2 regions of the Saccharococcus sp. Marseille-Q5394 genome follow, and region 2 is predicted to be linked to the other one. Evidence: predicted binding sites of a transcription regulator. Region 2 holds the regulator's gene; the other holds the start of a gene.
What was found. Region 2 encodes LexA, which represses DNA repair genes until DNA is damaged. Its sites were predicted from a motif close to CGAACATATGTTCG; they were not measured.
Positions count from the first base shown of each region.

Region 1: the regulator LexA is predicted to act here: its motif matches at 8,609-8,622, upstream of OC538_RS02965 (YolD-like family protein).

Region 1 is NZ_CAMPPQ010000001.1:589,137-605,933, forward strand. It holds gene OC538_RS02925 (restriction endonuclease subunit S) at 1-363, opposite strand, end outside; gene OC538_RS02930 (type I restriction-modification system subunit M) at 372-1,925, opposite strand; gene OC538_RS02935 (restriction endonuclease subunit S) at 1,922-2,524, opposite strand; gene OC538_RS02940 (type I restriction endonuclease subunit R) at 2,633-5,380, opposite strand; gene radC (RadC family protein) at 5,600-6,262, opposite strand; gene OC538_RS02950 (hypothetical protein) at 6,379-6,741, opposite strand; gene OC538_RS02955 (hypothetical protein) at 6,757-7,005, opposite strand; gene OC538_RS02960 (hypothetical protein) at 7,591-7,926, opposite strand; gene OC538_RS02965 (YolD-like family protein) at 8,024-8,368, opposite strand; gene OC538_RS02970 (hypothetical protein) at 8,663-9,880, opposite strand; gene OC538_RS02975 (hypothetical protein) at 9,867-10,250, opposite strand; gene OC538_RS02980 (hypothetical protein) at 10,417-10,740, opposite strand; gene OC538_RS02985 (RecB family exonuclease) at 11,060-11,764, opposite strand; gene OC538_RS02990 (single-stranded DNA-binding protein) at 11,838-12,326, opposite strand; gene OC538_RS02995 (hypothetical protein) at 12,323-13,165, opposite strand; gene OC538_RS03000 (RecT family recombinase) at 13,168-14,469, opposite strand; gene OC538_RS03005 (metallophosphoesterase) at 14,983-16,797, opposite strand, start outside.
Region 2 is NZ_CAMPPQ010000001.1:276,549-293,345, forward strand. It holds gene cotE (outer spore coat protein CotE) at 8-565, shown strand; gene mutS (DNA mismatch repair protein MutS) at 684-3,254, shown strand; gene mutL (DNA mismatch repair endonuclease MutL) at 3,320-5,230, shown strand; gene glpK (glycerol kinase GlpK) at 5,277-6,770, shown strand; gene OC538_RS01375 (glycerol-3-phosphate dehydrogenase/oxidase) at 6,785-8,434, shown strand; gene OC538_RS01380 (alpha/beta hydrolase) at 8,431-9,345, shown strand; gene miaA (tRNA (adenosine(37)-N6)-dimethylallyltransferase MiaA) at 9,342-10,292, shown strand; gene hfq (RNA chaperone Hfq) at 10,334-10,558, shown strand; gene OC538_RS01395 (trimeric intracellular cation channel family protein) at 10,620-11,216, opposite strand; gene OC538_RS01400 (aminotransferase class I/II-fold pyridoxal phosphate-dependent enzyme) at 11,355-12,620, shown strand; gene lexA (transcriptional repressor LexA) at 12,693-13,313, opposite strand; gene OC538_RS01410 (LysM peptidoglycan-binding domain-containing protein) at 13,516-13,830, shown strand; gene OC538_RS01415 (recombinase family protein) at 13,833-14,495, shown strand; gene OC538_RS01420 (DUF896 domain-containing protein) at 14,749-14,982, shown strand; gene tkt (transketolase) at 15,087-16,797, shown strand, end outside.

The DNA.
Region 1 (16,797 bases), 310 kb from region 2:
TTTCCCGCGATTTGTTTGATAGAGTCTGGTAAAGTAATCCAAGTCCACCTTATTATTATCAACTCTGTACATTGGAAATCTATGAGATGCGATAAACCCTTTTAACTCACTATTAGTCTGCGCGATTGCTCTCTCCCAAGCAAATACAATATTTACAATAAAGCAATCTTCCTCAATCCAAAATACGCGTTTATTACCTAGTTCTTTACCTAAAACAGGCTCTTTTATAAAAATCCCTTTGGCATGTGAACGTATGCCGATTTGGACATACTCGACTTCTTCTTCAACCTCAACTGGATTTTGTACCCTTGTGAGAATTTCCGAATTTTTATACACCTTATAATTTTTTAATATATTTCCCATCAGAAGTCTCAAACCCCCAATTCCCTGAAATACTTTTCAAGTTCAGCATCAATTTGTTCAATTTCTATATCAATTTCCTTCATCCGAAGTGAAACAGCTTCTAAATCAATTGGTTCTTCCTCTTCATATGTATCCACATAGCGAGGAATATTGAGGTTATAGTCATTCTCCTTAATTTCATTTAATGACGCTACATAAGAGTACTTGTTAATTGTTTCACGCGACTTGTATGCTTTTACAATCTTTTCCACGTTTTCATCTGTTAAGATATTCTGGTTCTTCCCTTTTTCAAATTCATTAGATGCATCTATGAACATTACATTGTCATCTGCTTCGCGGCACTTTTTGAAAACCAGAATACATGTTGGAATGGACGTTCCAAAAAAGATATTGGCTGGGAGACCGATAACTGCATCCAAATAATTCTTGTCCTCAATTAAATACTTTCGAATAATTCCCTCTGCAGCCCCTCTGAAGAGCACACCATGCGGCAATACAACTGCCATCGTTCCATTGTCATCAAGCTGGTGGATCATGTGTTGGACAAACGCAAAGTCTGCTTTCGATTTGGGTGCAAGGCGACCATATGCACTGAAACGCTCATCATCCAAAAATTTCTCATCAGCACTCCATTTTGCACTATAGGGAGGATTTGCCACGACCGCTTCAAATTTCAAATCCAGATGTTCTGGTTCTTCCAATGTATCGTCGTTTTGAATATCAAAGTTCTGGTAAGAAACATCATGCAACAACATGTTCATGCGAGCCAAGTTATACGTTGTGGAAGTTAATTCTTGGCCGTAAAATTTACGGACATTTGCTTCTTTTGCTACTCGTAATAATAGGGAACCGGAGCCACAGGTAGGATCATAAACGTTCTTTAAATCGGTTTTTCCGATGGTAACGATTTTAGCTAGTATTTTAGACACTTGTTGAGGTGTGTAGAATTCTCCCGCTTTCTTTCCAGCATTTGCCGCAAATTGTGAGATCAAATACTCGTATGCGTCACCTAACACATCAATATCAACGTCATCATGCAAGAACGGAATGTCGTTTACACTGGCCATGATTTTTGCAATTAACTTAGAACGAGATTTTACTTCACGGCCTAGTTTTGATGAAGTCAAATCCATATCATCAAACAGGTTTTCAAAATCCGCCTGACTATCTGTACCAAGCGTCGATTCAGTTACTGCATTAATTGCTTTTTGCAGCAATTCCGTATCAAACTCTCCATTGTCTCCTTTTTCAATTTCAATCAACATATTTGAAAAGAGGTATTTAGGCTCGATTACATAACCGATTTGTTGGAGTAGTTCCTCTGCCAATGCCGCACGATATTCCTCATCAGCCCATGCCTTTCCATAAGTAATAGCGTCTTCTTCTAATAGCTTTTCTACACGAGTCTCCGTCTTTTCGGATAAGTAGCGATAGAAAATTAAGCCAAGAATATAGTTTTTGAATTCATTCGCTTCCATCTGGCCTCGAAGGTCGTTCGCCATATCCCATAGCTTTTTATGTAGTTCTGCCTGCTGTAGCCGTTGTTTTTCGGATGTTGTCATTTATATTCCTCCATTTTCTCTGAAAGTAATTCGTGGATATATTGATCTTCCAGTTCCATTCTCTCATCAATGAGTTTCTTTTTCTGCTGTATCGCTTGAATAATCTTCCCTATCTCATTTTGCAACTGAATTGGTGGTAGCGAGACATTCATTTCTCGCAACATATTGATGGATAAGGAGGAAACACTTGTCCCTTGTGTGGCCAACTTAAATTGCCTACGAACTTCTGCATGTTCATTGAAATACCATTCAATAAACTTAGCATTGACCGGTTCATAAAAATCGATAACAACGAAATTCGAAGGAACCAGAAGCCCTTTATAGATTCCAGGTATGGAAGCGACTCGTTGAGATAGTAAATGTACGACAATCATGTTTTCCTCGGTCAATCGAAGTTTATCCATCCGCTCTTCGTCAATCCAGATGCTTGTCTTCTTATCCTGTGCTAGCCGATATGGTAATCCCATCGCTTCGTTAAATTCTTTTAACGTCAATATCTTAACAAGCTCAGCGTTAGGTGCATTTTCTGCCGTTTCAACACGCGCAGAATTTACTCCTTGTACGACTGAAGCAATTTCTTGTAATTGTATATCCTCCACCTCCTTAGTCTATCAACAATTTAATGATAGCTGTTATTTTTAAAAATAGCAATTATAAATAGCTGTAATTTTAAAAAATAACAAAAAAAGAGAGCGATATGCTCACTCTCATGCAAACCGTTTTGTATGCTCGATAATAAATTGAACAATCCGCTTTGATAGTTTTCTTTTCTTTAATAACCCAACTTTTAACGAATCACTAATTGCAGATTGCTGGATGATATTACTGTACTCGTATTCCTCTAGATGATGTTTCAAATCTTTTTCCGGAAAACCGATTTCATCAGAAAACGCTTGTATCTCTTCTTCCCGTACCTCTTCCTCGTAATGATTATACGCATCATCAACAGAGTCTGCATTCGTTAAGTCAGGAACCACACGTTTCAAGAATCCTTTAATCAGATCTATTTTTAAACGTAGTTCAGGATTATCAGCACGATCTACCTCTTCTTCAATGAAGCGCAGCCTCTTCTCTAAATCGTCTTTATCGCTGAAATCAAGATCCCGAATAAGATTCATGATGTAACTTACATTAATCCGGTCTGTGTGCATAAGCTCTAATTCAAAATCAATATCTTGCAGGATAGATACTTTTTCAACATCATTTTTCACACGATCGGCAATTTTCAAGTACTTACTCTTGTAGTCTTCATACGTTTGGCTATCGATTGTAAGAGCCTCAGGGTCAAATTCAAATTCAGTAAATGTTTTCAAGCGGATCAATAGCTTTGTCATGTCCTTGAAAACATCAACAAATGCTTTTTGGTCTTCTTCCCGTTCCAACTGATCGACCGCTTCAGGAGTAGCCGCAATTTTACGCACTTTTTTTACCGATTTCAGAAACATGGCTAGGTACTCAACGTAGCTTTTCATTAAAATATCATCAACCGAATCTGTCTGGGAAAACAGTTTGAGCGCTTCGTCTGTGTTTTGTTTTAAATTCCGATAGCACACGATATTCCCATAGGGCTTCGTTGCTTTCTCCACACGGTTTGTCCGGCTGAAAGCTTGTAGCAGATCGTGGTGTTTCAAGTTCTTATCTACATACAACGTATTAAGTGTTTTACTGTCAAAACCGGTCAAGAACATATTCACGACAAGCAGTATGTCGATTTGAGCTGTCTTCACACGCTTGGAAACATCTGAAAAATAACCGGAGAATGTATCTGTAGAGAAATTCGTATCAAACATTCCGTTATAGTCCTCAATCATACGCTCAATGCTATCCCGCGAATGCTCATCTTTTCCTTCGCTTTCTTCATTAGCTCCGTAAGTAAAGATGCCAGCTACTTTGAACGGATGTTTAACTTTTTGGAAAATTTCATAATACTTAATCAACATGGGGATGGACTGTACAGTAAAGATTGCTGTATAACCCTTGCTTCGGGATTTTCTTTCATGATTCTCAAGGATATTTTGGACAACCAACTGCAACCGATCCCTATGCAACCATACCTCATCCGTATTAATTGCTTTGACGCGGGTTTTGTCGGATTCATCAACGGCTGCGTTAAATGTCCGAATATGTTCCACTGAAAAACCAAGAACGTTCCCATCTCTGATGGCATCCTTTATCAAATACGTATGAAGACATTTTTCAAAAATATCAGCAGTAGTCCGACCATCCTGACTTTTGTTTATTTCAAAGCGAGGCGTACCAGTAAAGCCGAAATACTGAGCGTTCTTAAAATGTCTCGATATATTGGTGTGCATCTCACCGAATTGGCTGCGATGACATTCATCGATAATGAACACAACTCGTTCATCCCGATAGATATCCATAATTTTTCCGTATCGAGGATTCTTCACTGCATTGGCCATCTTCTGAATGGTGGTGACAATGAATGGTTTCATGACATCCTCAATCTGCTTAACAAGCATGTCTGTCTTATCCGTTGTATCAACCGATCCTTTTTCGAACTTATTAAATTCAGCGATTGTCTGGCTATCCAAGTCTTTACGGTCGACTAGGAAAAAGACTTTCTTGATGTACGGTTCATTAGCTAGAATCTGACTAGCCTTAAATGAAGTAAGTGTCTTTCCCGATCCTGTGGTATGCCATATGTAACCATTATTTTTTGTTTCAAGCGCTCGTTCAACAAGGGCCTCTGTTGCATAGACCTGGTATGGCCGCATAACCATTAGAAGCTTCTCATTTTCATTCAGAACCATATAGCGCGCAATCATCTTTGCAATATGACATTTTCCAAGAAATGTAGCAGTAAAATCATTTAAGTTCGTAATGATGTTATTCTCTGCATCAGACCAATAAAATGTGTAACCAAATAGTACATCGCCATCGGAATTTGAAAAGTACTTCGTATCAACTCCATTGGTGACGACAAAGATTTGAAGGAAACGGTATAGCCCCTTATAGGAATGTTTTCGATAGCGTTGTATCTGATTGAAAGCCTCTTTGAAGTCCAACCCTCTTCTTTTCAATTCAACTTGAACAACTGGAAGACCGTTAATTATTATTGTTACATCATAACGGTTCGTATATGTCCCAATCACCGTAGTTTGCGCTGTTACCTGAAATAGATTCTTGCACCATTCACGTGTATTAAAAAGCTCTATGTATAATTCCGTTCCATCCTCACGTTCAATTATCTGCTTATCCCGCAGTATTTTTGCCGATTCAAAAATACTTTTTCCATCTATTAAAGTCAGAAGACGATTAAATTCAATATCAGTCAACGGTCTGCCGTCTAGCTTTTTCTCATTGAAACGATTCACTTGCGTACGGAAGTTTTGAAGAAGTGCATCATAGTCTGGTAGCTTTACTTGTTCATACCCTTGCCTAACAAGTTGATCAATCATATTCCTTTCGAGTTGAGCTTCAGATTGATACCCCATATGTACGCCCCCTCTTACATTTAATATATCTAAGACTATTCTACCAAAAACGAAAGACGTTTTGTTAGAAATCTGGTAAAACTGTGTGGAGCGATAGGAATCTTTATTAATTCGATTCTTTATGTAAGACGTACGAAAGTACTTACACTTTTTTCACCCCCTAATAATTCAATAGAAAAAGCAGGAAGCGTGTTAACTCAGACGCTTCCTGCTTTTCGCTCAAAAATAACCTTTCTCCTTTAAACTAATAAAACGGTGATCCCCAATAATCACATGATCAATTAGTTCCACCCCCATCACACTACCAGCCTCAGCCAATCTCTTCGTAACCTGAATATCTTCAGGTGAAGGATCTGGCCGACCACTTGGATGGTTGTGGAAACAAATTATTGAGGCAGCACTATGCTTCACAGCTTCTTTATACACCTCCCTTGGATGTACAATAGAAGAATTTAACGACCCGATGAATACAGTCTTCTTATGAAGCACTTCATTCTTCACATTCAAAAAGATGACTACGAAATGTTCTTGATTAAGATTCGTCATCTCAGCCATCATATAAGCTGCTGCATCCTCTGGTGAACGGATAACGTACCGATAGTCTGCTTTTCCCGCTGAACGCATCTTGCGCGCAATCAACATACCCGAATGAACCCTTAGGGCTTCATTGTGTGTCATTCCTTCCTCTTTCAATTCGGATACCGTCATATCCACTAACTCTCGAATCCCTCGTGCAGCCAGTCTTCCAGTGAATTCCGGTTTCGCAGATGGCCCAATTAAGACAGCCAGAATATCCTGCAATTCAATAACACTTTCAGAACCAACTGCATTGTATGTTGATACTGCTTCGCGAGCAGAAGTAATATATTTATTCGTTGTCATTTTCGTTATCCTTTCTCACACAAAGCAAGTGCCGAGCGGCACAAGCTTTCATGTGCCACTCTTTCCTTGCCCGGTGGAAGGCTTTTTATGTTATGATGTATTTACATTTTAAAGTTTTACTTCTTACGAGATGCGAAACGACGCGTCTCCTTTTTTTCGCCCATTTTTGCAATCACTGCATCATCCCAGCCCATCTTTTTCAGATTGGATGCTGTGATGTTCAGCATTTTCCATGGATTCACACCTTCAAGCACCATGTTCTGGGCCAATTCCTTCATGCCCTTTTCATCGAATTGCCACGATGCCGATATAGTGTAATCCCAAATAACGTCACCAGTATCTACCGGACCATTATTATCTACGAACGCCTTCAACTGAGCTTTCATAGCTTTCAGCGCCGATTCAACACGTTCAATTTCCTTCCCTAGTTTAATTGCCTCTTCCATGTTTTCAATGACCTCTTGCTTTGCAAGTACCATTTTAATATCCTCCTTTTAGTTTCCAATATTTCCGCTGCCAATCACTTTCACATCGCCTTTTTCAATGGAAAGAAAAATGTCTTCAATGTCGGTTAACGATTTCAGCTTTTCAATTTCCCCTCTGCTATCGAGTAGATAAATGCCCCCGAATTTAAAGACTAGAAATTTCTTCTCCTTCTTTTCATCCACATAGCAGACGAATGATTTTTCTGCACCTCCCTTTCTAGTGCTAGAAACAAGACGTTCTAATTGTTTTCCGACCATTTAAATCGCTCCTTTTCTAATGAGATTTTTTAAACAAAAAAAGTCGATCGTTTCCCGGAGGAATCAATCGACTTTTAATATATATCACGCAATTAAGCGTAAATATCCATATGATTATGCTTTAAAGCAATTTTGGATGTACTTGTTACATCAGCCCGTCTTTTCTCTTCAACAGAGAATACAAAGGCAACATAATTTATGTCGCACTCCTTTTTAAAATATCTAAAAAGTATAACGACGTTCATCTAAACGATGACTTAAAAACTTAATGGTTACACACATTTTAGCAAAGCATTATTGAGGTCGCAAATCTTCCGAAAAGAAGAAGGGATGGGGCTGGTTGATCGGTTTCATCATGATTACTCCCAACAAGGCTAACAGTTAAGTAATACGCTGATTAAAGATGAAAAAGAGGAAGGCATTTCCCCTCCCTTATCATTTCTTGTTCTTTAGTTTTTCCAAAAGGTTTCTTACCTTTTCCTTCATATCAGATGTCTCTTCTATTAATACCTCGAATCGATATCCGATTTCATTCGTTTCATTCTTTAGAATATCCCCTTCATTGTCTATATGTATTGGAGATTGTCAATGCACTTGGTAGTTTTCAAATAGTCCTGCAGGTCCGTGCATTCTCAAAAGCAAATCCAATGCCGACATATTCGGGAGTGCCAATAGGAATCCATATGCAGTTTCCAAACTTTCAAAGGCGAACGCTTCAAGTTCCTTTTCGTAATGATATTCATCTCCTTCTCTAATGAACAAATAGAGTCGGATGACGGAAAACCCTGCTCGATAATTAGCCGCATCCATATTTCCCCCTAATATTACAATGGCGAAGTTGTCGAATTCAGGATTAATGACCTCCGATAACAATGTCATACCATCAAGCAATTCCTTTGGTATATTCACAGTACTTTTCATTTCCTCACCACCCTCCTAAACACCTATATTCGTCGCAAGGTTAGAAAGTCCTTCTATTTTTATATTTTTCCGACAAAAAGACCACTTTAAAAAGTGGTCAGTCGATGCATTGTGCAGAAATGACATTTTCTATTGAGAATCTAAGATCTCCAAAAGGGTCTGCCAGCAGGATAGCTTTGTTATGTAGGTCGATCGCTTCGATAATGCCCTGATTTTCGATTATGCGTCCATCACGCCAAGTCTTTATTAACGTTTCGCATTTCCGTTTATGAGCTATTTCGATTTCTTCCTGGAGAGCTGCCAAATCCCACTCTGTCAGTTCAGGACGTTCTGTATGTTCATCTTCTGCATGCCACTCTCTTAGGTCTGCAAGGTGTTCCGGCAGCATCATTGCTGTCCATTTGATTCTCCCGCGGTCTTTGATATCTCCATCTACCTTCATTACACGATCATCCTCTCTATGAGAAACGGGAACAAGTGCTATAACATTGTCGATGGTAAAAGTCCGTTTGGATTTCCTAAACAATACGCACGGAAGTAAAGCTCACCTACCTAGATGATCTTGATACGCCTCCTGCTGATTGTTCCATCAGCTGCCATTTACACCATATCCAATACTCCACCATATCCGATTTGTCCAATGTTTCATGCACACTTGTTCTCTTCTTTGTTTTCATTATAGAGAATGTACGTTCGTGTGTAAAGAAAAGAAAAAAGCACCTCGATAAGATGCTTTTTAGTCTTGATCAAAAGAAATCATAATGTTTTTCTCTACGTAAACCTCTTCTATATGGTTGTTTATTATTTTTTGCTCTATCCGAGCTCTAATTTTGCCTGGAACCTTAAACTGTTGGTTAAAAGAATCCTTTACAGAATCCCTAAGGTTTTTAGACATACTACCCCGTATCTCTCCAAATTCTTCAGAAATTACCAGGAATTTATTGTTAGGAATGTTTATTGAAGTTAATAATCCTTCAATATCTATTGTTTTTGACTTTTCACTACTATTTTTCATTAAAATTCCGTTTAATACTTCTATTTGCGAATAATCTTTTTTACTAAAAACTATTTCCTGAGTTTCCTTTTCAGAGGATTTTTCGTTAACTTCTAATGCAAACGAAAATTTATTTGATGATATCTCTTTCAAGAAATTTTTCATATCCTTAATGGTTTCTATGTCATATTCTTTGTCTATCATCAATGATTCTTCTATAGAATTTTCATTATCATTTTTAACGTCATATAGAAAATTGTAAAAAGAAGTTAAAGATTTTTCCGGCACTTCAAATAAATCAGCCTCAAGAGGATCAGTTTTTAACCATACACCAAACGAGGAAGGCTGAAGTGAGTCAATTCTCAATTTCGCAAAGTAATCAGCGTGTTCCTCCGATTCGTTAATAAGTCTATTTTTCATTCGTGATATCCCATTATATGTCTTTGTAAACTTTTGCATTAAACTCATAAATAAGTCTAAGTCTATGTCATGATTATTAACCTCATCTTTAAAGATGACTTTAAACTTTGAGCTGTCAAAGACAGTCTCATCTACTCTGTTTAGATTTTTCTTACTTACATAATCATAATCGACATGAAAGTCTTTTAAAGGGTAATCTTCTCTATCGAAGTTAATATCATCTACTACCTCTAGTCTAATTTTCACCTCGCCTGGATCTGTAAAAGAATCGATGTAAAGATGTTGTAATCGTTTCTGTCGCAGAAGCTTATCGAGAAATTTCACAACAGAAAGTTGTTGCCTGATTATTTTTTCTCTTTCCCTATTAGAAATTCTGCTAAAAAACCATTTATCAATATGTTCCTGAACCTCTTCAATGTAATAATTAAAATAATATTCTGATTGTTCTGATCGCGAAATAAAGAACAATGGGAAGTCATAATAATCGAAGATATGTACAACCTCTAGTGCTTCTAATTCGGAGTATTTACTTATGTCCATCACGATCTTCCTCTCCTAGAAACACTTTAACCATGTCTACGTCTTTATATAACCATAAATTCAAATGTTCGTTCTCTGTTTTATGTATACCGCATTCCATAGTAATTATACCTTGAACGAACTTTTTATTCCGTAAATTTTTAAATCTTATTGTTGCATCGTTTGCTGCTTCATAAGTAGTAAAGAATGAGATTGCAAGGGCTTCACATGTTTTATGAGAGGGATACCGTTTATTCCTTTCTCTATGATTTAAAAAATCAACTTCTTGGATTGTATCGTTTTCTATCACTCTATAGACAGGATTAATATCCATTTCTATAGCGTCTATCGGAGGACACTGTGCAGGAAAATCTTTTTCTTTAAAAGGCATTTCTTCATGCTCCCTTCAATATTCTATTACCCTTAATTCTGAATTATGTAATATTAATTAATGAACATAAGACTAATATAACAGAATTAAATTTACTTTGGATATTTTCGACAAACTACGACAAAAACAGCACCCCATCCAACTGGACAGGGGGCTGTTTGCTTTATTAAACAAACTCAATATGTATCTCCAAACTCCAGCCTTGTTTACACTCACTGCACCGCGCATGCCCCCAAACCGTGCTGCCATATGTGATTCCGTGTAATTCAATTGCCGATTTCAAACAACCTGCACATTTGCTTCCTTTAATTTCTTGGGTTAAGAAATCCAACAGATCAAGGCTGCCGTCATACTTAACTCTGAAACTGCACATTTCTTCAATACAAGGATCACAGATCGGAAGTTCCCATTCTTCGATTACTCCAACGTCCGACTGGCTGAATTGGTGATTACAAACCAAGCAATGCACATTACTCATTTCTATTTCCACAAAACATCCCCTCCCATCGACCTAGTTCTACAAGAAGATTAGAAAGTCCTTCTTTGTGGAAACAAAAAAAGCGCCCATATCCACAACGGATAGGACGCTTTCACAGTCATCAATTTTATTTAGTATATCCTTATTTCTGCAATTCATCATAAACAACTTTCATAATAGAAGCTGATTGTTGCCTGGTAATACTCTCCGTGGCCGTTCACCATTAACGAAACATTTGTCATGGCCCACTTCCATGCTTCTTTATGCATATGGCTTGGTGCTCCAGGAAAGCGTTCTCAACTGAAACTGCCTCCTTTTGCTTAGGTTCTATTTATTTTCCGCTAAACTTACGAAAACACTCTATAACAAATGGGCAATGACGGCAATAACTAGAAGGTGTGGAAAGAAATAAATTCTCCGCTTTGTTAGGCAACATATCTAGAATTTCACATTTTGAATTGATTTCGTTTGCCACTGCCAAAGCCCATTGTCGAGACTTTTCCATATCAGCTTGTTTGAAAACAAATTTGCTTCCCCTACTAAAACGGAGGAAGTACAAATTCCCTTCCACCGTTGATTGGTTCTTCATTTGACCGATAGCCCAGGCATACAAACCGACTTGGTGATTGTCCAGAATATCGTATCTACTCCTGTTTGTTTTCCAGTCTACTATTTTACCGCCATCTTCAGAGACTACATCGATATACCCTTGAACTATCGGGGCTGACTCATCTTTTGATAATGGAAGTTTGAAATGTACCTCTGTTGCACCCATGTTTTTTTGAATTGGAGCACGGCTGACTAAATCGGACAACTCCTCCAAAGTAACTTCCGGATGAAAATCAGCTTCGATCAGTCCATTTAAAACTGCTTCTGAATGACTAATCCCATTGATTTTATCCTCAATGGCTTTATGAACCCCCTTACCCAATGCTAACGGGTAAGTAATCGGTTCCTCATATCCCTGAATATACTTCTTATAAAACCGGTACGGACAAGTTTCATACAAGCTCAATCGTGAAAAAGAGAATATCATGCTGCTATCTCCTTTCTTTATTTGAAAAAGGAAAAGAGGACTGGCTGACCAATCCCCTTTTCATCTTTATTTATCAGAACGGTAGATCCTCATCCTTTACTTCAAATGAACCTCCGACTGTTCCGTATTGATTGGCATGTTGACCGGAAGCATTCCCTGTATAGGGATTCGGTTGCTGTTGGAAGCCCCCCTGCCCCTGAGGTTGCTGGTAATTCTGCTGTCCTTGCTGATTTCCCTGTCCCTGAGGTTTCGGGTCAAGGAATTGTACAAAGTCAGCGACCACCTCCGTAACATACACTCGATCCCCTTTGTCATTTTCATAATGGCGAGTATTTATGCGACCATTCACTGCAGCTTGACTTCCTTTCTTTAGAAAGTTTGCAGCATTTTCAGCGGCCTTCCTCCAGACCTGAACCATAATAAAATCCGCTTCGTTTTCTCCGTTGGCATTTTTAAACGGACGGTTCACTGCAAGCGTGAAGTTGCACACGGCTACACCACTCTGCGTATATTTGATTTCCGGATCTTTTGTCAGACGACCTACTAAACTCACGTTATTCATATTGATCTCCTTTTCTCATGACCGTGTATAGCCATGCCCCTATTTCTACTCCGTAAAGGGTGACGGATATTTGAATTAGCAAGCGACACTTTATCGTTTTTCACCAAATTTCGTTCACAGTCCAGTTTTTTCATTTTCAACATGTAATAGAGAAATGACACGTTCAGCACGACTTTCTCCATTTGAAAGTCATAGGTAGACAGTGAGGCTCTCCATGCTGCCCTTCCTATTTCAGCACCTTCAATCGCCCAGCTTGTTCTTTCAGCTTCTTCTTTCACATATTCAGCCAATACTCGGTTGAATAGTAGATGAATCTGGGTTTCTCTACACGACTTCATGACAAAACGAAGCAATTCATCCTGCCGTTCCTCCTGATTTTCGATATGAGCGATAACGATAAACATGGCAAAGTGTTTCACCAGCTGTTCGTGTTCATATCTCTTCCAGTCTCGCAAAACCGCTTCCCTTTTCTTTTTAAACTCAGGCCGGTTCTTCCGTTTATATTCAGCCCAACCAATTGTACGGAGTTGCCGTGCATTCAACCGTTCAGCTGGATGAAGTGGTTTCTTCCTTGTTCCGAAATACTTTGTTCGTATTTCATCATAAGGAAGACCGGATAGCTTCATTTCAAAGTCCAAGACACCACCGGAAGCACCACAGAACCAACATTTGTATAGTTGGTCCTGTGTGTTCAATGACAAATAGAATTTATGTCCTTTGCCCGGTTTGGAATCCTCTTCGCAAAATATGCATTTGCATAGCGTTTCCTTTTTTCCATACGTCCGTGGATTGAATGTAACACCATATCCCTCTGCAATTTTCAGGATTTCAGGTAGCATAATTAAGCCACCCCCTTGTCTGCATCCCCCAACTTCTCGAAGAACGTAAATCCGTTTTCTGTACGGGTCTGCATTTTGAACTTCTCACCAACGGATAGGTGTTTCGTTTGTTGAACAGCCTCTTCTCCTTGCGCGAAAACCATTGTTTGGGTACCACTAGCGACATTCTTCACATACATCTTTGCAAAAGAAATGCCGGCTGGCGTTGTACCTTGCTCGTACTTTTCCATAATGAACGCATCAAGTGGTTCAGAAGCTGTTTCTTTCTCCTGTAGAACAGGTTGTTGAACAGGTTGTTGAACAGTATCCTTTTGACCCGAATGCATTACAGATTCAGACTGTGCAGGCTTCTCGTTCTTCTGGGTAGAAGTGAACTCTACAAGGAAATTGAATCCACTCTCTTTCTTGATGACCATAGATAACTCTTCGCCCATCGGTACTTGGCTGAGTGATTCGATCATTTCCTGATTGGCTTTGACGAGTACCAAGCTCACTTCTTTGCTCTCTTTATCCATGACATTCAATTTTGCGAATTGAACATTTTGTGGACTTACTCCTTTTTCAAAACTTTGCAGAATGAATATACCCTCAACATTTTGATCCTTCGATTGCTGAGCAGTTGTTTCGGCAGCCTGTTGATCCGTTTGACTCTCGTTCTGCTTTTTAGGGGCTGGAGAAGATTTCATAGGCTCATCAATGTTTCCGACATTTCCGTTATCATCCTCTTCAAGAGACATTTCCTCACGGGTGTACAACCCACCCAATGGGAACTGACGTCGAAGCACGAAGACCTCAGCGATCTTCTGTATCATCGCGGAAGGCATCTTGTCCCACACATTTTTATTGCCGTATCGATTATTCAACTCCCCGGAGTTCGCTTGAAAATATTCCTGGAAGTCGACAAAAACAGCTACCGGCCTGAATCGCTTGTGATGCATGACTGCATAAGCGCCAAGAATCTGTCCACGTTTCTGACCGAACTCGTGGCGCACGCTACCTTCAGACGGGATGAACTCGAATTTATCCCCTTCCCGGACAACATTGGCAACAGGAGGTCCAACATACCCATCTTGGGTGGTTGCAACACGCAGTAGACCATCCCTCGTAGTGATGAAGCTAGTCACGGGACCGTTTTTACTTTCATAGCGTTGGAACACAATATCACCTAGCAAAGGATTCAGTCCGAAGGTTTCACACACTTCAATGAAGTGATTCGCCTCTTCTTGCGTCCCATTTGTCGGCTGAACAAACCTGCTCCAAATCAATGATTTCTGCTCATTTGTAAACGACAACACTTTTTCCATTTCAACCATCTCCTTTTATAGTTTTAGAAATAAAAAAAGCCGATATCACCCGTAAAGGATCAATCGACTTTTAAGAAACTAACACAACAAAACGATAGCAATTTTGTTTTCATGATTTTTAAGCAACACCCCTTCAATTTTTTTAAACAAAAAACCGATCTCTTCCAAAATGGAATCAATCGGCTTTTTAAATATATATCACGCAGTAAATGCGTAAATATCTAATAGTATATAGCTTTTTTTGACGTAAGACGTCTGTCTGAGTTATCAATAGATATAAAAACTCGGAGACAAAGAATTTATGTCGGATCTCCTTAAACAATGCAAGGTTTAACGACTTTCACCGAGAAAGTGGTGACTTAGATAAAAAAGATTTAAATCCATCTTAAATGTTTCTAAGTTGTATAGCAAATCGGAGTGAATAATTTTTTTTGCGTCATCAAATTCGAGCGTGAAAAAAATACAATCAGATAAACCCCATTTACTCTCTACGATATACCTCAATATAATTTATTATTCACTTCCGCGAATGCTGTTAACTAACTCTCTCTTATTAGTGTAATCTTTACGCCTATTTAATGCTTTTTGTTTAGTTATCACATGTTTACCCTTAAAGTTCCTCTTAACTAATTGATTAATTTTAGTTCGATAAAAAACTTCTAGTTCCTCATTTTTAGTATTTGAATCAAGTATTTGTAATTTAGCTAAAACAAATTCCCTCACGGCAGAACTCATATTATTTTGAACGGCTTGATTAAATAAATCTTTAAAGTTTTCAGCTCCCGAGTCAATCATCATAAAAATCGAAGTAAATAATTCCACATTAGAATATTTTGACTCATCATTATTGACATAATCTTCGATTACAGGTAAAAGCTTTGAAGTACCCATAACTGAAAACAGCATATTTTGATGCAAAAGTAGCGAAAATCGAATAAAAAACTTATAAAATTGAATCTGTTCATCTTCGGATTCAATTTCATTTTTAAGAATTTCTTCTGCGGTTAATGTAGTTAATTTCAAGAATAACAAGGAACATATAATTGTGTTTCGATACGCTCTATCCTTTAATGCACCATCTTCCAAATCCTCAACATTTTTTAGGACTTTCCCGCATAAAACCCATGATCTCTGCAGAATTTCAAACTTTGACAATTGCTCCTGTGGAATTTTATTAATTACTGAACTGTGTTTCTCCATATGATTACTCGATTCAAGTAATTGATCATGATGAGCCATTACTTGTTCTTCACTTACTTTTCGATCGTCCAAAAAGTCGTCTATCTCATCGTTTTCAATATTGTCGAGTAGTAATTCATTTTCATGATGAATACCACGTGCAAACATTTCATCAAAAGGCAGTAGAAAATCATCTTCATTGAGAACCTTCTCAAATACTTCTGTCTCCTTGAAAAGCTTCATATATTCTCTTTCCATTCTAGAAACTACTAGATCTAATATTTCTCCATCATGTCTGTGCAAACCAGAATAATAATCTATTTCATTCTGAAATTCCAAATACCTTTCTTCGGATAATACTAATTCTTTAAATTCTTTTGAAAAAGTCATTGCTTTTGCAAGATAATACTGAAAGAAACAATTCAGTTTAAACTTATAGACTCGTCCATTTTCTCTTATTTCACTTAATAAAATACCTTTTTCAACGAAATATTTAATTACCCATTCATGAAAAACTTCGGTGCCTTGTGTTTCCAGACCAATTTTCTTCTTATTATTTAAGTTTTTAATAAAGTTTCTTAAATCTTCCTCTTCTATAACATAATTCTCTGCACCTAGGTGATACATTTCCATTGCAATGTGGCCAAGAAGATTGTCTTTATTATGAAAATCGAATTTAGATGATTGAACATCTGATTCTGAATGTTTTTCAAACAGTTTTTCCACAAAGTTTTGAACCATTGCAGCATTGTTTCTAGGTATAAATCCTTTTTGCTTTTCATATATCCAAAGGAACAAGGATACCGCTAAAGGGGTGCTAGGTATATTTAATAGATGAAAATTTTTAATTATTTGTATTAGATTCTCATCTTCTACTTTTTCGCTTTCTTTGTTAAACCATCTTTGCATTAATGTTTGAATTTCTGTTGATCTAAAATACTCTATATTCGCAATATCAACCTGCTTTGAAATGGGATGTCCTAAAAATTCCGACGGTAAATTTTCCTGTGAAAGAGAATCATATGTTGCAATTATTTTCATTTTCGGATACTTCGTTAACATCTCATTCAGTTCATTATATAATTTTTCATTGCTTATTATATATCGTAAGTTATCTAGGAGTAATACTGTGTTATTTTTCTCTAATAT
Region 2 (16,797 bases):
GCAAATTGTGACGAAGGCAGTCATTGCAAAAGGGAAGCTGCGGACGGAATCGAATGTCTCTCTGAAGCCGCCGAATAATCCATCAAGCATATTGGGCTGTTGGGTGATCAACCACACGCATCATGCAAAAAAAGTGGGGCGATACATCGAAGTGACAGGTAAATTTGATGTGAATGTATGGTATTCGCACCATGACCACTCAAAAACATCCGTCTTTTCGGAATCGGTGCCGTATAAGGATAAGATCAGGCTCCACTATCGGGACGAACCGGTATCCGGCCAAGAAGAGATCATTGTCAATGTTGTCCAACATCCTAATTGCACAGAGGCGCTCATCTCGGAGTGCGGGGAAAAGTTCATCATTAAAGTGGAAAGGGAATTGGTAGCGGAAGTCGTTGGAGAAACAAAAGTGTGTATCACTGTCCATCCGCATCAGTTTGAAGAGGAATGGTCATTCAAGGATGAATCATCTTCTCATCATGGCCATAGCCATGAACATGACCACCACAAAGTAGACGAAGAGAAGCGCCATGAGGACAGAGGAAAAGATTCACGCCCGTTTTAAGCCGGAAGGAGCATCCGGCTTTTTTTTATTGTGATAACTCCGGCTTTTTCTCTTTGTTACTTTGGAGCAGCATGTTTTGATATAATATAAGAAAATGCGAGATTAGCGAGGTTCTGGAATGACTACATACACACCAATGATTCAACAATACTTACAAGTGAAATCGGAACATGAAGATGCGTTCCTCTTTTTCCGGTTGGGCGACTTCTATGAATTATTTTTCAACGATGCGATAGAAGCATCCAATATCCTGGAAATTACATTGACGAGCAGGGATGGCGGAAGCACGGATAAAATTCCGATGTGCGGAGTGCCTTACCATTCAGCTGAAGGCTATATCGAGACCTTGGTCTCAAAAGGCCATAAAGTCGCAATCTGTGAACAGACGGAGGACCCTAGAGCGGCGAAAGGAATTGTGAAAAGGGAAGTCGTGAAAGTCGTTACGCCGGGCACAATAACAGAAGGGAAATCCTTGGATGCCAATGCAAACCATTTTATCGGGGCTGCTGACCAGCTTGATGAAAGACGTTATGCACTAGCGTATGTCGATCTTGCCACAGGTGAGGGGAAAACTGAAATCGTTTCAGGCGATGAGCGAACATTGATAGCCGAGATTGAGGCACTTGGAATGAAGGAAATCGTTGTCCGGGAACGATTGCATATCACCCTAAATGAATGGATGGCCAAAAGAGATATTGTCCTCTCGATGGAAAATGGGGAGAGTGATGATAGCTCCACAGACATCCGATCGCAAGTTCCACTTGAGTTGGGTGAGGCGTGCGACATTCTGATTTCTTATTTGAAACGTACTCAAAAGTCTTCTTTGGAGCATTTACGTCCTTTTGAATACATACAGAAATCAGGCAAACTTTCTATCGATGCCAATTCGATGCGCAATTTAGAGCTAGTCCAATCAATCCGGAGCGGAAGCAAGGAAGGAACTCTATTCTGGCTACTAGATGAGACATCAACAGCGATGGGGGCTAGGAAACTGAGAATATGGATTCATCAGCCTCTTGCCAACAGGAATGCTATTGAAGATAGACTTACAATCGTGTCGGACTTGATTGAGGATTACTTTCTTCGTGACGATTTGAAAACATCCTTGAAAGAAGTATATGACCTTGAACGTTTGACGGGAAGGATTTCCATGGGAAGTGCAAGCGGCAGGGATCTTGCACAGCTCCGAAATTCCCTTCGACGTGTGCCTCATTTAAAAAACGCGCTTCAGCAGTCCGGTCACGAGCGTCTGCAACAATTTTCCGAGCAGATTGACCCATGTTCAGAAGCACTCGAACTGTTGGAGAAATCGATTGCGGAAAATCCGCCTCTTTCTGTAAAAGAAGGCGGCATCATAAAAGACGGTTATCACGAAAAGCTTGATCAATACAGGGATGCGTCGAGAAACGGTAAAGAATGGCTTGCAGGGCTTGAACGCGATGAGCGTGAACGTACAGGTATTAAAAATTTGAAAATCGGATACAACCGCATTTTCGGCTATTTCATTGAAATTACGAAATCTAATATCCATCTGGCGGATTTGACCCGTTATGAACGTAAGCAGACCCTTGCCAATGCGGAGCGTTATATTACGTCCGAGTTGAAGGAAAAGGAAGACTTGATTCTGAACGCTGAAGCGGAAGGTCAGGAGCTTGAATATAGCCTATTCTGCGCTGTGCGTGATGAAATGAAAAATCATATTCGCAGAGTCCAACAATTGGCAAGTGTCCTATCTGAGTTGGACGTCCTGCTATCATTCGCTGAGGTGTCCGAAAAACAACGATTCGTCAGACCGCAATTCCATGACGGACGGGCATTAGAAATAAAAAACGGAAGACACCCGGTCGTAGAGAAAATGATGGATCATTCATTATACGTGCCGAACAGCTGCACATTGACTGAAGAGGCAAACATGCTGCTCATCACCGGACCGAACATGTCCGGTAAAAGTACATTCATGCGGCAAGTCGCTTTGACGGTCATCATGGCTCAAATAGGCTGCTATGTACCATGCGAATCCGCCACTCTTCCCGTAACAGACCAGATTTTCACAAGAATTGGCGCGGCGGATGATCTTGCATCAGGCCAAAGCACATTCATGATGGAAATGATGGAGTCTAAATACGCGATTGCAAATGCAACTGGAAACAGTTTGCTTCTCTTCGATGAAATCGGGAGAGGAACATCTACGTACGACGGAATGTCTCTTGCTCAGGCGATGATGGAATTCATCCATGATGAAATTGGTGCAAATACTTTGTTTTCGACACATTATCATGAGCTCACAAAGCTTGACATGGAATTGGAAAGGCTTTCGAATGTCCATGTCGCCGCTATGGAGCAGGAAGGGAGAGTCGTCTTCCTCCACAAAGTGATGGCGGGGCCGGCGGATAAGAGCTACGGGATTCATGTTGCCCAACTGGCAGGCCTTCCGGAAACGATTGTAGTCCGTGCGAAAAAGCTGCTTGATGCTTTTGAAAGCGCAGAACAGTCCAGTGCCGTGACTTCACCATCCGAACAATTGACATTCTTCGATTTACAGGAAGAAGCCGATCCGCTATCGGAAGTGGACAAGTCCGTGTTGGAACAGATGGAACAGGCAGACTTGCTGAACTTGACGCCAATGCAAGCAATGAACTTGATCCTAGATTGGCAGAAGCAATTAACTGAGGCCACGCGAGCAGACTAATCATTTACATCCCGCTAGCCTATTGATATTCATTACTACGACCAGATGACAAAAGGAGGGATCCAGTGGATATCATTTCAGTCATGGACGATTCATTGTCCAATAAAATTGCCGCAGGGGAAGTCGTCGAGAGACCGGCTTCGATTGTGAAGGAATTGGTGGAGAACTCGATTGATGCGGGCAGCACTTCGATTGAGATCGCACTTGAGGAAGCTGGGCTCACTTCTATTCGGGTGACCGATAATGGAAAAGGGATGTCACGTCACGATGCCGTCCTTGCATTTGAGCGCCACGCAACGAGCAAAATATCGAATGAACATGATTTGTTCCGGATCAGGACGTTAGGATTCAGAGGTGAGGCGCTCGCCAGTATTGCTTCCGTATCTAAGGTCAGCCTCTTTACGTCAGACGGTGAAACTGAAGGGACCGAAGTGCAAATTGACGGCGGGCTTCTTCTCAAGCAGTCCAACGCAGCGTTCAGAAAAGGGACCGACATGACCGTTTCCCAACTTTTTTACAACACGCCCGCCAGGTTGAAATATATGAAGACGATCCAGACAGAGCTTGGACATACGATAGATCTCGTCAACAGACTAGCGCTCAGTCATCCTCAAATCGCTTTTAAACTCTCCCATCACAGCCAAACTGTCCTGCATACATCAGGCAGCGGGGATCGCAGGAGAGTACTCACTGATATTTATGGAATGGCAGTAGCGCGAAAGATGGTGCCATTTTCAGGTGGAAACGCCGATTTCAAAGTAGATGGATACGTCACGTTGCCTGAGATGACAAGAGCATCCAAAAACTATATGACACTCATCGTAAATGGAAGATGGGTAAAGAGTTATCCTGCAAACCAGGCTGTAATCGATGGCCTTCATACCTATTTGCCAATCGGAAGGTACCCGATTGCAGTCATCAACGTAGAAACTGACCCTTTTTTGACGGATGTCAACGTGCATCCTTCCAAACAGCATATTCGCATGAGCAAAGAGGGCGAACTGTTTGACCTCATCAAATCGTCTGTCCGAGATGCGGTGAAACGGTCAATTATCGTTCCTGATGCCGTGAAACGGGAACCCTTCAAGAAAATGCCTTCGGAGCAAGTGACAATTTGGAGTGACTTCAGGCCGGCACCTACTTGGAAAGATAGAGAAGTTGAACAAGAGAAAACCGCAGTTGATCAGAAAGAGTCTCCGATTGAGCAGGAAGAGTCGATACTTGAAACGAATCTGTTTGAGAAGAAGCCGCTCCAAGCTGTTTACGAACCTGTCAAGCAAGAACCTGGGCAAGCGGATCAGCCCGAACAGGTAATGGAAGTACAGGAAATAGTAAATGATCAGGAAGTACCTGTTCCGGAAATAAATACCACAACTGAAACAAAGGAAAAAAGATTCCCGCCACTCGTACCAGTCGGGCAAGTCCATGGCACGTATATCGTCGCTCAAAACGAAGATGGATTTTATATGATCGATCAGCATGCTGCCCAAGAGCGGATCAAATACGAATTCTTCAGGGATAAATTAAGTAAAGTGGAAGAGGATGAAAGGCAAATGTTGCTAATGCCACTCATCTTCCATTATTCCGGGGACGAAATGGTGAAAATAGAGGAGAACCTGGAAGCGTTGAATGAAGTCGGTGTCTTTCTGGAGGAATTCGGACCGTCTTCATATACAGTAAAAGAATATCCGGCATGGTTTCCAGCAGGAGAAGCGTCGACTCTTATCGAAGAACTGATAGAGCAGGTTCTATCGAATCGGAAAACCGATATCGGAAAATTACGGGAGGAGACGGCAATCATGATGAGCTGCAAACGTTCCATCAAAGCTAATCATCATTTGTCGATTGCAGACATGGAAAGGCTTCTGAACGATTTGTCGATTGCGGAGAATCCGTATACATGCCCGCATGGACGTCCAGTCCTAATCCATTTTTCAACTTATGAAATTGAAAAGATGTTTAAGAGGGTAATGTAACTCTGTAGAAGAAAACCTATAGTTGAACGAGGGGGGCGGGTTACCAATGGGTGAGTTCATATTAACAATCGACCAAGGGACAACTAGCACGAGGGCAATTCTTTTCAACCGAAAAGGTGAGATTGTCCATACGGCGCAACGGGAATTCAGGCAGATTTTCCCGAAACCAGGTTGGGTGGAGCATAATGCGAGCGAAATTTGGGGTTCAGTTTTATCCGTCATCGCTTCGGTTCTGACCGAGAGTGGACTTCAGCCGGAGGATATCGATGGAATCGGCATTACAAATCAGCGGGAGACGACTGTTGTTTGGGACAAGCACACTGGACAACCCGTCTATCATGCAATTGTTTGGCAGTCCAGACAGACACAGCTAATTATTAATGAATTAAGAGAAGCTGGCAGGGAAGAGAGCATCCGTCAAAAGACGGGTTTGCAGCTTGATCCATATTTTTCTGCTTCGAAAGTGAAATGGATCCTTGACGAAGTAGAAGGTGTACGTGAACGTGCGGAAAGAGGGGAACTGCTTTTCGGTACGATCGATTCGTTCCTCATTTGGAAGCTGTCAGAAGGAGCCGTCCATGTCACCGATTATTCGAATGCTTCGAGGACAATGCTTTTCAATATTCACGAACTCGAGTGGGATAAGGAGCTTTGCGCAATGTTTGATATCCCGATGGGCATGCTGCCTGAAGTAAGGATGTCTTCGGAAATCTATGCCCATACAGACCCTTCCGTATTTTTTGGAGCATATGTTCCAATTGCCGGTGCCGCGGGCGATCAGCAATGTGCTTTATTCGGGCAAGCCTGTTTTCACGTTGGCATGGCCAAAAATACGTACGGTACAGGTTGTTTCATGTTGTTGAATACGGGTGAACAGCCTGTGACTTCCGAAAATGGCCTGCTGACCACGATAGCCTGGGGGTTGGACGGCAAGATTACATATGCACTTGAAGGCAGTGTATTCGTCGCAGGCTCTGCTATCCAATGGCTCAGGGACGGGATGCGAATGATCCAGAAAGCCTCGGATTCGGAAATGTACTCGACGCGGATCGCTTCTACGGAAGGTGTGTATGTCGTGCCCGCATTCGTTGGACTCGGTACACCCTATTGGGATTCGGATACAAGAGGGGCAGTATTCGGATTGACCCGAGGAACCGAAAAAGAGCACTTCATCCGTGCAACAGTCGAAGCGCTAGCCTATCAGACAAAAGATGTACTGTTGACGATGGAAAAGGATGCTGGCATCGACATTGATATTTTGCGTGTTGATGGAGGGGCTGTCGGGAACACATTCCTCATGCAATTCCAAAGCGATATGCTGCAGATCGAGGTGGAACAGTCAGCATATATGGAGACGACCGCACTCGGGGCGGCATATCTTGCCGGGCTTGCGACAGGTTTTTTCAAATCTTGTGAGTCAGTGGAAGCTTTATGGGCGAAGGAACGGACATATTCGCCGAAGATGGCAGTGGAAGAGCGGGACGCCTTGTACGGAGGGTGGAAAAAGGCCGTTGAGGCGGCGCGGCTATTCAAACTTTGACTGGAGGAGAGCGAATGATGTTATCATCGATCACAAGACCGAAAGTGAAGCAGTTCATGCGCGACTATCAGTTTGACCTGCTTATCATTGGCGGTGGAATCACCGGTGCCGGCATTGCTCTTGACGCAGTGACGAGGGGATTGTCCGTCGCACTACTCGACATGCAGGATTTTGCGGCGGGTACTTCAAGCCGATCGACGAAACTCATCCATGGCGGCCTGCGTTATTTAAAGCAGATGGAGTTAAAAATCGTTTCCGAAACCGGGAAGGAAAGGGATGTTGTCTATCGGAATGCCCTTCATGTGACGGAGCCTGAGCGGATGCTTCTTCCCTTTCATAAAGGCGGCTCATTCGGAAAGCTGACAACTTCTGCTGGACTATTCGTCTATGATAAATTGGCGGGTGTGAAAAAAGAGGAGCGCCGTGAAATGCTGTCACCTGAAGAGACGCTTGAAATGGAGCCGTTAGTAAGGGAAGACGGTTTGCTTGGCGGTGGACATTATGTGGAATACCGTACTGACGATGCACGGTTGACAATCGAAGTATTGAAGAAAGCTGCCCAAAAAGGTGCTCTTTGCCTCAATTATTTGAAAGTCGAGCAATTTACGTATCAAGACAAAAAAGTGGCAGGTGTCTCTGCCCGGGATATGCTCACTGGAGAAGTAATAGACATAAGCGCTTCCGTAGTCGTCAATGCGACAGGCCCTTGGGTGGATGAAGTGCGTGGGAAGGACGAAGTGTCTAATGACAAACGGCTACGATTGACAAAAGGAACCCATATTGTAATCGATAAGTCGATATTTCCTCTGCAGCAAGCAATCTATTTTGATTCGCCTGACGGCAGGATGATTTTTGCAGTCCCAAGGGGCAATAAAGCCTATATCGGAACGACAGATACCTTCTTCGATGGTGATCGGGCTAATCCGGTTGCAACCGAAGAAGACATCGCATATCTTCTTGATGCACTTCATTACATGTTCCCTTCAGTCAAAGCGGATCGCAATGATGTCGAGTCGACTTGGGCAGGTGTTCGACCGCTAATTTACGAAGAAGGGAAGGATGCATCCGAAATTTCAAGGAAAGATGAAATTTGGGAAGCAGGAACGGGATTGATAACGATTGCTGGCGGCAAATTGACCGGCTATCGCAAAATGGCTGAAACCGTCGTAGACCAAGTCATAAAGAGGTTTCCGACAACTTCGTTCGGCCCATGCGTAACGGAATATCTCCCGTTGGCCGGGGGAGACTTCGAGAGTGAAGAACAGTTCGCAAACTTTATCGAGAGCAAATCGAATGAAGCTGAATTATATGGACTTACTAAGGAAGAAGGCCGAGCACTTGCCTCCTTGTATGGATCGAATGTCGATCAGGTCTATACCTATGTAAGTGCGGTATCAACAGAGAAAACAGTTTTACCTGCTATATGGAAAGCGGAAATCCTCTACTCGATCCATAATGAAATGGCAATGACGCCTTCTGACTTTTTCATTAGAAGGAAGGGGGATCTCTATTTCAACATCGCGTTTGTCAAACTGTATAAAGAGGCGGCAACGGACTATATGGGAGCTATCCTTTCCTATTCCGAAGAAACGAAAGAGCTCTATCTCTCCCAATTGGAGCAGCATATAAAAGAAGCTGAAGGAAAGGTCGGTGAACGTGTGTGAATGAACAGGTGTTGACGATGTCAGACGGTTTTTCCATCCATTCGGTGTATGCGCAACCTGCCAATCCTCCTATCGCACATATCCATCTACTTCACGGGATGGCGGAGCATATCGGTCGATATGAAGAGTTCATCACTTTTCTCACTGACAAAGGATTTGCTGTATCGGGTCATGATCATCGGGGACACGGTCATACAGCCACGTTAAATGGGAAGTTGGGCCATTTCGGAGATACGGTCGGCTTCGATCGGATCGTTGAAGACACGTATGAAATCATCAGCTTTTACCGCAACAGGTTCCAAGCGCCTCGTGTAATCCTTTTCGGGCATAGTATGGGGTCATTTGTAGCAAGGAGATACGCCCAAAGATTCGGCAGGGAACTAGACAAGCTTATTTGTTCAGGAACTGCCGGCAACCCTGGTGTAAGCCGTATCGGTGGAAAAGCTCTAGCGTCAATGAAAGGCAAGGCAACAAAGTTTGATGAACCGGACTATTTCATTAATAAATTGGTATTCGGAGGGTTTAATAAAATAGCCAGAACACCAAAAACACCTTTTGATTGGCTATCGAGAGACAATGAAAAAGTGGAGCAATACATTAATGATCCGTTATGCGGTTTCGTACCGACAACCCGTTTTTTCATCGATCTCTTTGATGGACTTGCGAAAATCAATGACTTGGACTGCATAAGAAAAGTTCCGAACAGATTGCCAATCCTTCTCCTCTCTGGTTTAGACGATCCTGTCGGCAATACTGGTAAGGGAGTCTGGCAGGCAGCACAACAATTTACTGATGCCGGAAATGAGAATATAACAGTCATGTTATATGAAGGCGGTCGCCATGAAATGTTGAATGAAGTGAATCGGGAACAAGTATTTAATTTCATAAAGGATTGGATAATAAAAGAATGAGTCAATCAGATAGAGTCATCGCAATTGTAGGACCGACTGCATCGGGCAAAACGTCTTTAAGCATCGAGCTTGCCAAAAGGCTGGATGGGGAAATTATCAATGGGGACGCGATGCAAGTATATAAAGAGTTATCTATCGGCACTGCAAAAATAACAGAAGAAGAAAAGGAAGGGATTCCCCATCATCTCTTCGACATTAAGGAGCCTTCTGATTCGTTTTCCGTAGCGGAATATCAGTCGACTGTGCGTAACTGTATTGAAGAGATCCGAAGCCGAGGCAAACAGCCGATCATTGTCGGCGGAACGGGCTTGTACATCCAGTCGGTCCTCTTCGATTTCAGATTTACCGAAGAGGCGGGAGACGATAACGTCAGGGCTGAATTGGAAAAAGAACTCGAGTCGGAAGGCGGCGCGGAACGTCTGTATCAGCGGCTTCAAAAAATGGATCCTGCTAGTGCAGAAAAAATCCATCCGAATAATCACCGCCGTTTGATACGTGCGCTCGAAATCATCCAAGTGACTGGAAAAACGAAGAATGAGCATGAACAAGGGGCAGGTGAGGCGCTCTTTTTTGATCATTTAATCGTCGGCCTTACATTGGACCGGGAAATTCTCTACAAGCGAATCGATGTAAGGGTCGATCAAATGATGGAAGATGGGCTGCTGGAAGAAGCTAGAGGTTTATGGGAAAAGGGCATCCGAAATGTCCAGTCGGTCCAGGCGATTGGATATAAGGAGCTGTATCAATATTTTGAAGGCGTCATCTCACTAGATGATGCAATAGAGTTAATAAAGAAAAATACTCGTCATTATGCGAAACGTCAAATGACATATTTTAGGAACAAAGTGAAAATCAGCTGGTTCGATGCAAATTCGGATAAAGAAAAGATTGTCGATGAAATTATATCAATTTTGAAGGGTTTTGAAGAGGCGGAATCGAATAAGTAAAAAGGCAAGAGAAATATAGAAGTAATTGGAGGCTGGGGTGTATGTCACAAGGTAATATGCAAGAAACATTTTTGAACTCACTACGGAAAAACAACACGTTTGTCACTGTATTCCTACTAAATGGTTTTCAGTTGAAAGGCCTTATCAAATCATATGATAATTACACCGTACTTTTGGAATCAGACGGCAAGCAGCAATTGATCTACAAGCATGCAATATCGACGTATGTACCTGCTAAGCCTGTAGTTTTGAAGGACGAGGAATAAAAACATATGTCCCAATGAAGGAACAGGTTCAATTAACCTGTTCCTTTTTCCATTTGGAATATCAAGAATTACTGCGAGGCAACTCCCAGTGATATTGATATGAAAGGATTCGTAAGGCAGCGACAACTACTAGCAATGCGTACAACGCCCAATCATAACTGTAAAGACCGATACCGACGAAAAACCCGGCCCCTGCTGCCCAAACGGCATAAATATCCCTTTTAAAGACGAGAGGGCGCCTTCCAGCGAGCAGATCCCGGATGACTCCTCCCCCTGCACCTGTCAACACGGCAGCAACCATTACTGCGAATAATGACATATTCATATTGACCGCAAGCATAGCCCCTTGAATCGCGAATGCCGCCAATCCAATGGCGTCAAAATAAGTGCCCCACCGATTCCAATGATTAATGATCGTCTTTGAAAAAAAGAAAATGAACGTTATTAAAACCGATGCGACGATGAAGAGGAAATTTTGACTCCATAGAACAGAAGCAGGCAACCCAAGAAGTACATTCCGGATAGCCCCTCCGCCGAACGCTGTTACCATCCCTAATATATAGACTCCGAAAATATCATATTTCTCTTCCTGTGCAATTAGAGCTCCCGAAATGGCAAAAGCCGCAGTGCCGATAAAACTGAATACTTCCCAAGCCAATGATGTTCCTCCTTGCTCCAAACACTTCATATAGTATATCAAAATAGAGGCTTTGCCAATTCCGGTCATTTTCCATTGACCAATCCAGACAGACTGATAAGATATTATAGTGACTATTTGTAGGAATGAGGAAATGAAATGATGATACATGAATTTGCTTCGGAAATCGAAACTAAGGCAGAAGCCGCTGAACAAAAACTTGCCCCATATTTTAAAGAAGTTGAAAAGGCGGCATTTTACAATCAACGGAAGGTGCTGGCAGCTTTCCGGAAAAACATGGTGAGCGACTTTCATCTAACCGGCTCGACTGGATACGGATATGACGATAGCGGCCGGGATGTACTGGAACAAGTCTATGCAGACACTTTTGGCGCGGAAGCATGTCTCGTACGTAACCAGATCATCTCCGGCACCCATGCCATCTCACTGAGCCTGTTCGGAGTACTTCGACCGGGGGATGAACTCCTTTATATTACAGGCAAACCTTATGACACACTGGAATCAATAGTGTCCGGAAACGGAGAGGATACAGGATCACTTATAGATTATGGAATCACTTACAAGCACGTTGATTTGAAGGAAGATGGCGCAGTCGATTTTGAAGAAGTGAGGAAGAATATCCATAACAAGACGAAAATGATTGGCATACAGCGTTCAAAAGGATATTCGGACCGTCCTTCCTTCCAAATTGAACAAATCGGGGAAATGGTACGCTTTGTCAAATCGATTAACCCGGACCTTATCGTATTTGTCGATAATTGCTACGGGGAATTCGTGGAAACGAAAGAGCCGGTTGAAGTTGGGGCCGATCTGATGGCGGGCTCACTCATAAAAAATCCCGGCGGGGGACTTGCAAGGACCGGAGGATATATCGCAGGACGTGCCGATCTTGTGAAAAAATGCGCTTATCGCATGACATCTCCTGGCATCGGTGCAGAAGCGGGTGCCTCCCTTGATACGCTATTGGAAATGTACCAAGGCTTTTTCATTGCGCCACACGTCGTCAGCCAAGCTGTGAAAGGCGCTCTCTTCACAGCGGCATTCTTGGAAAGCTTCGGATTTGATACGACTCCGCATTATTCAGCTGCGCGGACCGATTTGATACAATCCGTCAATTTCAGCAATGCTGAGCAGATGATCGCATTTTGTAGGACCATCCAGGAGAACTCGCCGATAAATGCGCATTATGCGCCAGAACCATCGTATATGCCGGGCTATTCGGATGATGTGATAATGGCTGCCGGGACATTCATACAGGGTTCTAGCATCGAACTAACAGCAGACGGTCCGATTCGTCCGCCGTATACGGCTTATGTACAAGGCGGATTGACATATGAACATGTTAAGGCGGCAGTTATGTCCTCCATGGATAACCTGCTGAAAGACTATAGGGTGGAAAATTAAAATGAAAAGAGGATGATCCTAGTCGATTCAGGTCGACAGGGTCATCCTCTATTTTTAATTGCTGAATGGTAATTAATGAATCTGGCGATAAACGCCGACTACTTTTCCAAGGATGGAAACAGAATTGACGATGATTGGCTCCATCGACTCGTTTTCCGGTTGCAAACGGAAATAATCCTTCTCTTTAAAGAAGCGTTTCACTGTTGCTTCATCCTCTTCTGTCATGGCAACGACAATTTCACCATTATGGGCAGTGTGCTGCTGTTTGACGACAACATAATCCCCATTCAGAATTCCGGCTTCTATCATACTATCTCCGACAATCTCAAGCATGAACAATTTATCGTCAGATGTGCCGTACGTATCCGGCAAAGGAAAGTATTCTTCAATATTTTCAATTGCAGTGATCGGCAAGCCGGCGGTTACCTTTCCGACAAGCGGAACGTGGACAACTCCCGATTTCAGTGCAGTCAGACCCTCGGGATCCAGCACCTCGATTGCTCTCGGTTTTGTCGGATCCCTCCGAATGTAACCTTTACTTTCCAATCTGGCCAGATGACCATGCACGGTAGAACTGGATGCTAGTCCAACAGCTTCTCCGATTTCACGAACGGAAGGCGGGTACCCTTTCAGCTTCACTTCATCTTTGATAAACGTAAGGATATCCTGCTGTCTCTTTGAAATTTTCTTCATTATTCCACCCCTCCAATTAATAGAATCAATGATAAGCAATTGTGCGAACAAAGGTCCGCCACCACAATTGTTTCTTAAAGAGAGTATAACAGGTGTTCGGGTGATTGGCAAACAAAGGTTCGAAGATTTGATTGACTTCTAAAAAAACCTGTCCTATAATGGGAACAGGTATTCCGAACAAACATTCTTGGAGGGGTTTTTAATGACTTTCATTCAAAAATATGGCTTCATTCTATTAATTATTTTCCTTTGCACTGCATTTACACTCGTAGGTGTCTTGAAAGAAGTTAAATCAGCCTCTACTTCATTCGTTGAAGTAACAATAACAGAAGGCGATACACTTTGGGGATTGGCGATAGACTATTCTTCCGATGAACATTCGGAGAAATGGATAGCGAAAGTAATGGAATTGAATGGCATGCAATCCACTATGATCAAATCAGGAGAAATATTGAAATTGCCTAAAGTTGATTCAGCAATACCTGATCCAATGATGACAGAATTGGCAGGAGACTAATGATGACAGAGAAAATGCAGACCTGTGTCTTATATTGCCGTGTCAGTACGGAAAAAGACTCTCAAGTCGCCTCCTTGTCCAGGCAGGAAGAAGAACTGAAGCGGCTTGCGGACGAGCTAGGGCTGAAGCCTATACATATATTCAAGGAAAAACATAGCGGCTACGATATGGATCGAGAGGGATTGCTCGACTTACTGGACTGCGTCCGTGATGAAAAGATAGACGCGGTACTCGTACAAGATGAAACAAGACTAGGGAGGGGGAACGCAAGGGTCGCTATCCTTCACCTTCTTGCCAAAACGAATACTGCAGTCATTACAAACCACGATAGCGGCGCGTTGAAGTTAAATGAGATGGACACAATGCTGCTGGAAATACTGGCAATTGTAGAAGAGTACCAACGCAAATTGCACAACGCCAAAATCCGTAGAGGCATGAAGCGGGCAGTCCGCGACGGTTACAAACCAGAACGGAACTTGAAAAACAAAGGGAATCTAGAAGGACGCGAACGGATTGAAGTCCCAATCAGTGAAATCGTGTCCTTACGCCAAAAAGGCCTGACCTTCGAAGAAATCGCCGGCATATTGAAAGGCCTCGGCCATAACGTAAGCAAAGCAACGGTCCATCGCAGATATAAAGAATATGAAACAGAGCAGGAAGGGTGATTAGTTGCACTTCCTGCTCTTTTTGTATACCTTCAAAGTAGAGTTTTAATGAGTTCCACTTCAATTGTTAATGGTAATATTGTTATTAGTATTATGGCTATAAGGATTGAAGTGCTAGGCTGCCTTAATTTCTGCAAAAAGTGCAGAAATACGGCAAATCGAACACTTCGCTGTTCGATTGGAAAGCGTCCGCCTGGAAAAACGGAAATCCATTGTACAATTGAGTGATGGACAATACAACTGGAGGAATTTTATGTTATCCCAAGATAAAATTAAACGTATCAACGAACTATCCAAAAAGTCAAAAACAATCGGCCTATCAATCGAAGAAGCAAAAGAACAAACACAACTACGCAAAGAATACCTGGAAACATTCCGTTCGTCCATGCGCGACACAATCGAAAACGTCAAAGTGATCGATCCCGAAGGTAACGACGTCACCCCGGAAAAAGTGAAAGATGCTCGAAACAAGAAGTTCCTGAACTGAATAACCAAACATAGGATGGATTGTATTTCATCTATTTATTGACTACACTATAGATGCTATAACAATTGCAACTACAAGATAAAGCACGGGAAAGGATGTTCTGAATGACCGAAAAGATTGACCAATTAGCAATTAATACGATTAGGACGTTATCTATCGATGCAATCGAAAAGGCGAATTCCGGCCACCCGGGATTGCCAATGGGAGCAGCTCCGATGGCTTACACCCTATGGACGAAGCATATGCATCATAATCCTTCCAATCCTGAATGGTTCAACCGCGATCGGTTTGTCCTCTCTGCAGGTCACGGCTCCATGCTGTTATATAGCCTGCTTCACTTGAGCGGCTACGGTTTGCCAATGGAGGAATTGAAAAACTTCAGGCAATGGGGATCGAAAACACCTGGTCATCCGGAATACGGCCATACAGTCGGTGTCGAAGCAACGACAGGTCCACTCGGACAGGGAATCGGAATGGCAGTCGGAATGGCCATGGCTGAAAAGCATTTGGCTGCACTTTATAACCGCCCGGGGTTCGACATAGTCGATCATCATACCTTTGCACTTTGCGGCGACGGCGACCTTATGGAAGGCGTTGCAGCAGAAGCGATTTCCCTTGCAGGTCATCTCCAATTGGAAAAATTGATCGTCCTCTATGACAGCAATGACATCTCCCTGGATGGAGAACTAGATATGTCATTCACAGAAAACATCCGAAAACGTTTTGAATCATACGGATGGAACTATATCCGTGTGGAAGATGGCAATGATGTTGAACTAGTTTCAAAAGCGATTGAAGAGGCGAAAGGCAATTCAGGCGGCCCGACAATGATCGAAGTGAAGACGGTCATCGGCTACGGTTCGCCGAATAAATCCGGAAAAGCTGACGTCCATGGTGCACCACTAGGCGAAGATGAAATGAAGCTTACGAAGGAATACTACCAGTGGACATATGAAGAGGATTTCTGTGTCCCTGAAGGCGTCTACGAGGCATTCAAAGAGGCGACCGATGAATTAGGCGTCAAAAAGGAACAGCAATGGAACGAACTGTTTGCACAATACGAGAGCAAACATGCTGACTTGGCCAAACAATTGAAAGCGGCAATCAAAGGTGAAATGCCTGAAGGACTTCAAGAAGCGCTTCCAACTTACGAGGCAGGTTCTTCACATGCTACTCGCTCCGCTTCAGGAGATGCCATCAACGCCATTGCAAATGTACTACCTTCTTTCTTCGGAGGAAGTGCAGACCTTGCAGGTTCAAATAAGACGACAATCAAAGGTGCGGGAGACTTCCTTCCAAGCGATTACAGCGGCCGCAATATCTGGTTCGGCGTCCGTGAATTCGCGATGGGTACTGCATTGAACGGAATGGCACTTCACGGTGGCTTGCATGTGTTCGGCGGTACATTCTTCGTATTCAGCGACTATGTACGACCGGCCATCAGATTGTCTGCCCTAATGGGAATGCCTGTCACATATGTATTTACGCATGACAGCGTCGCAGTAGGTGAAGATGGTCCAACACATGAGCCTGTGGAACATCTGTCATCCCTTCGCTCAATGCCTGGATTAACGGTCATCCGCCCTGCGGATGGCAATGAAACTTCGGCTGCATGGAATATTGCGGTATCATCGAAAAACAGACCGACAGTACTTGTATTATCGCGTCAAAATTTGCAAGTGTTGCCGAAATCCGGTGAACTTGCAATGGATGGCGTGAAACGTGGAGCGTACACGATTTCTCCTGCCGAAAAAGATGTGGCAGACGGAATCCTCATTGCGACAGGCTCTGAAGTAAACCTTGCTGTTGCAGCTC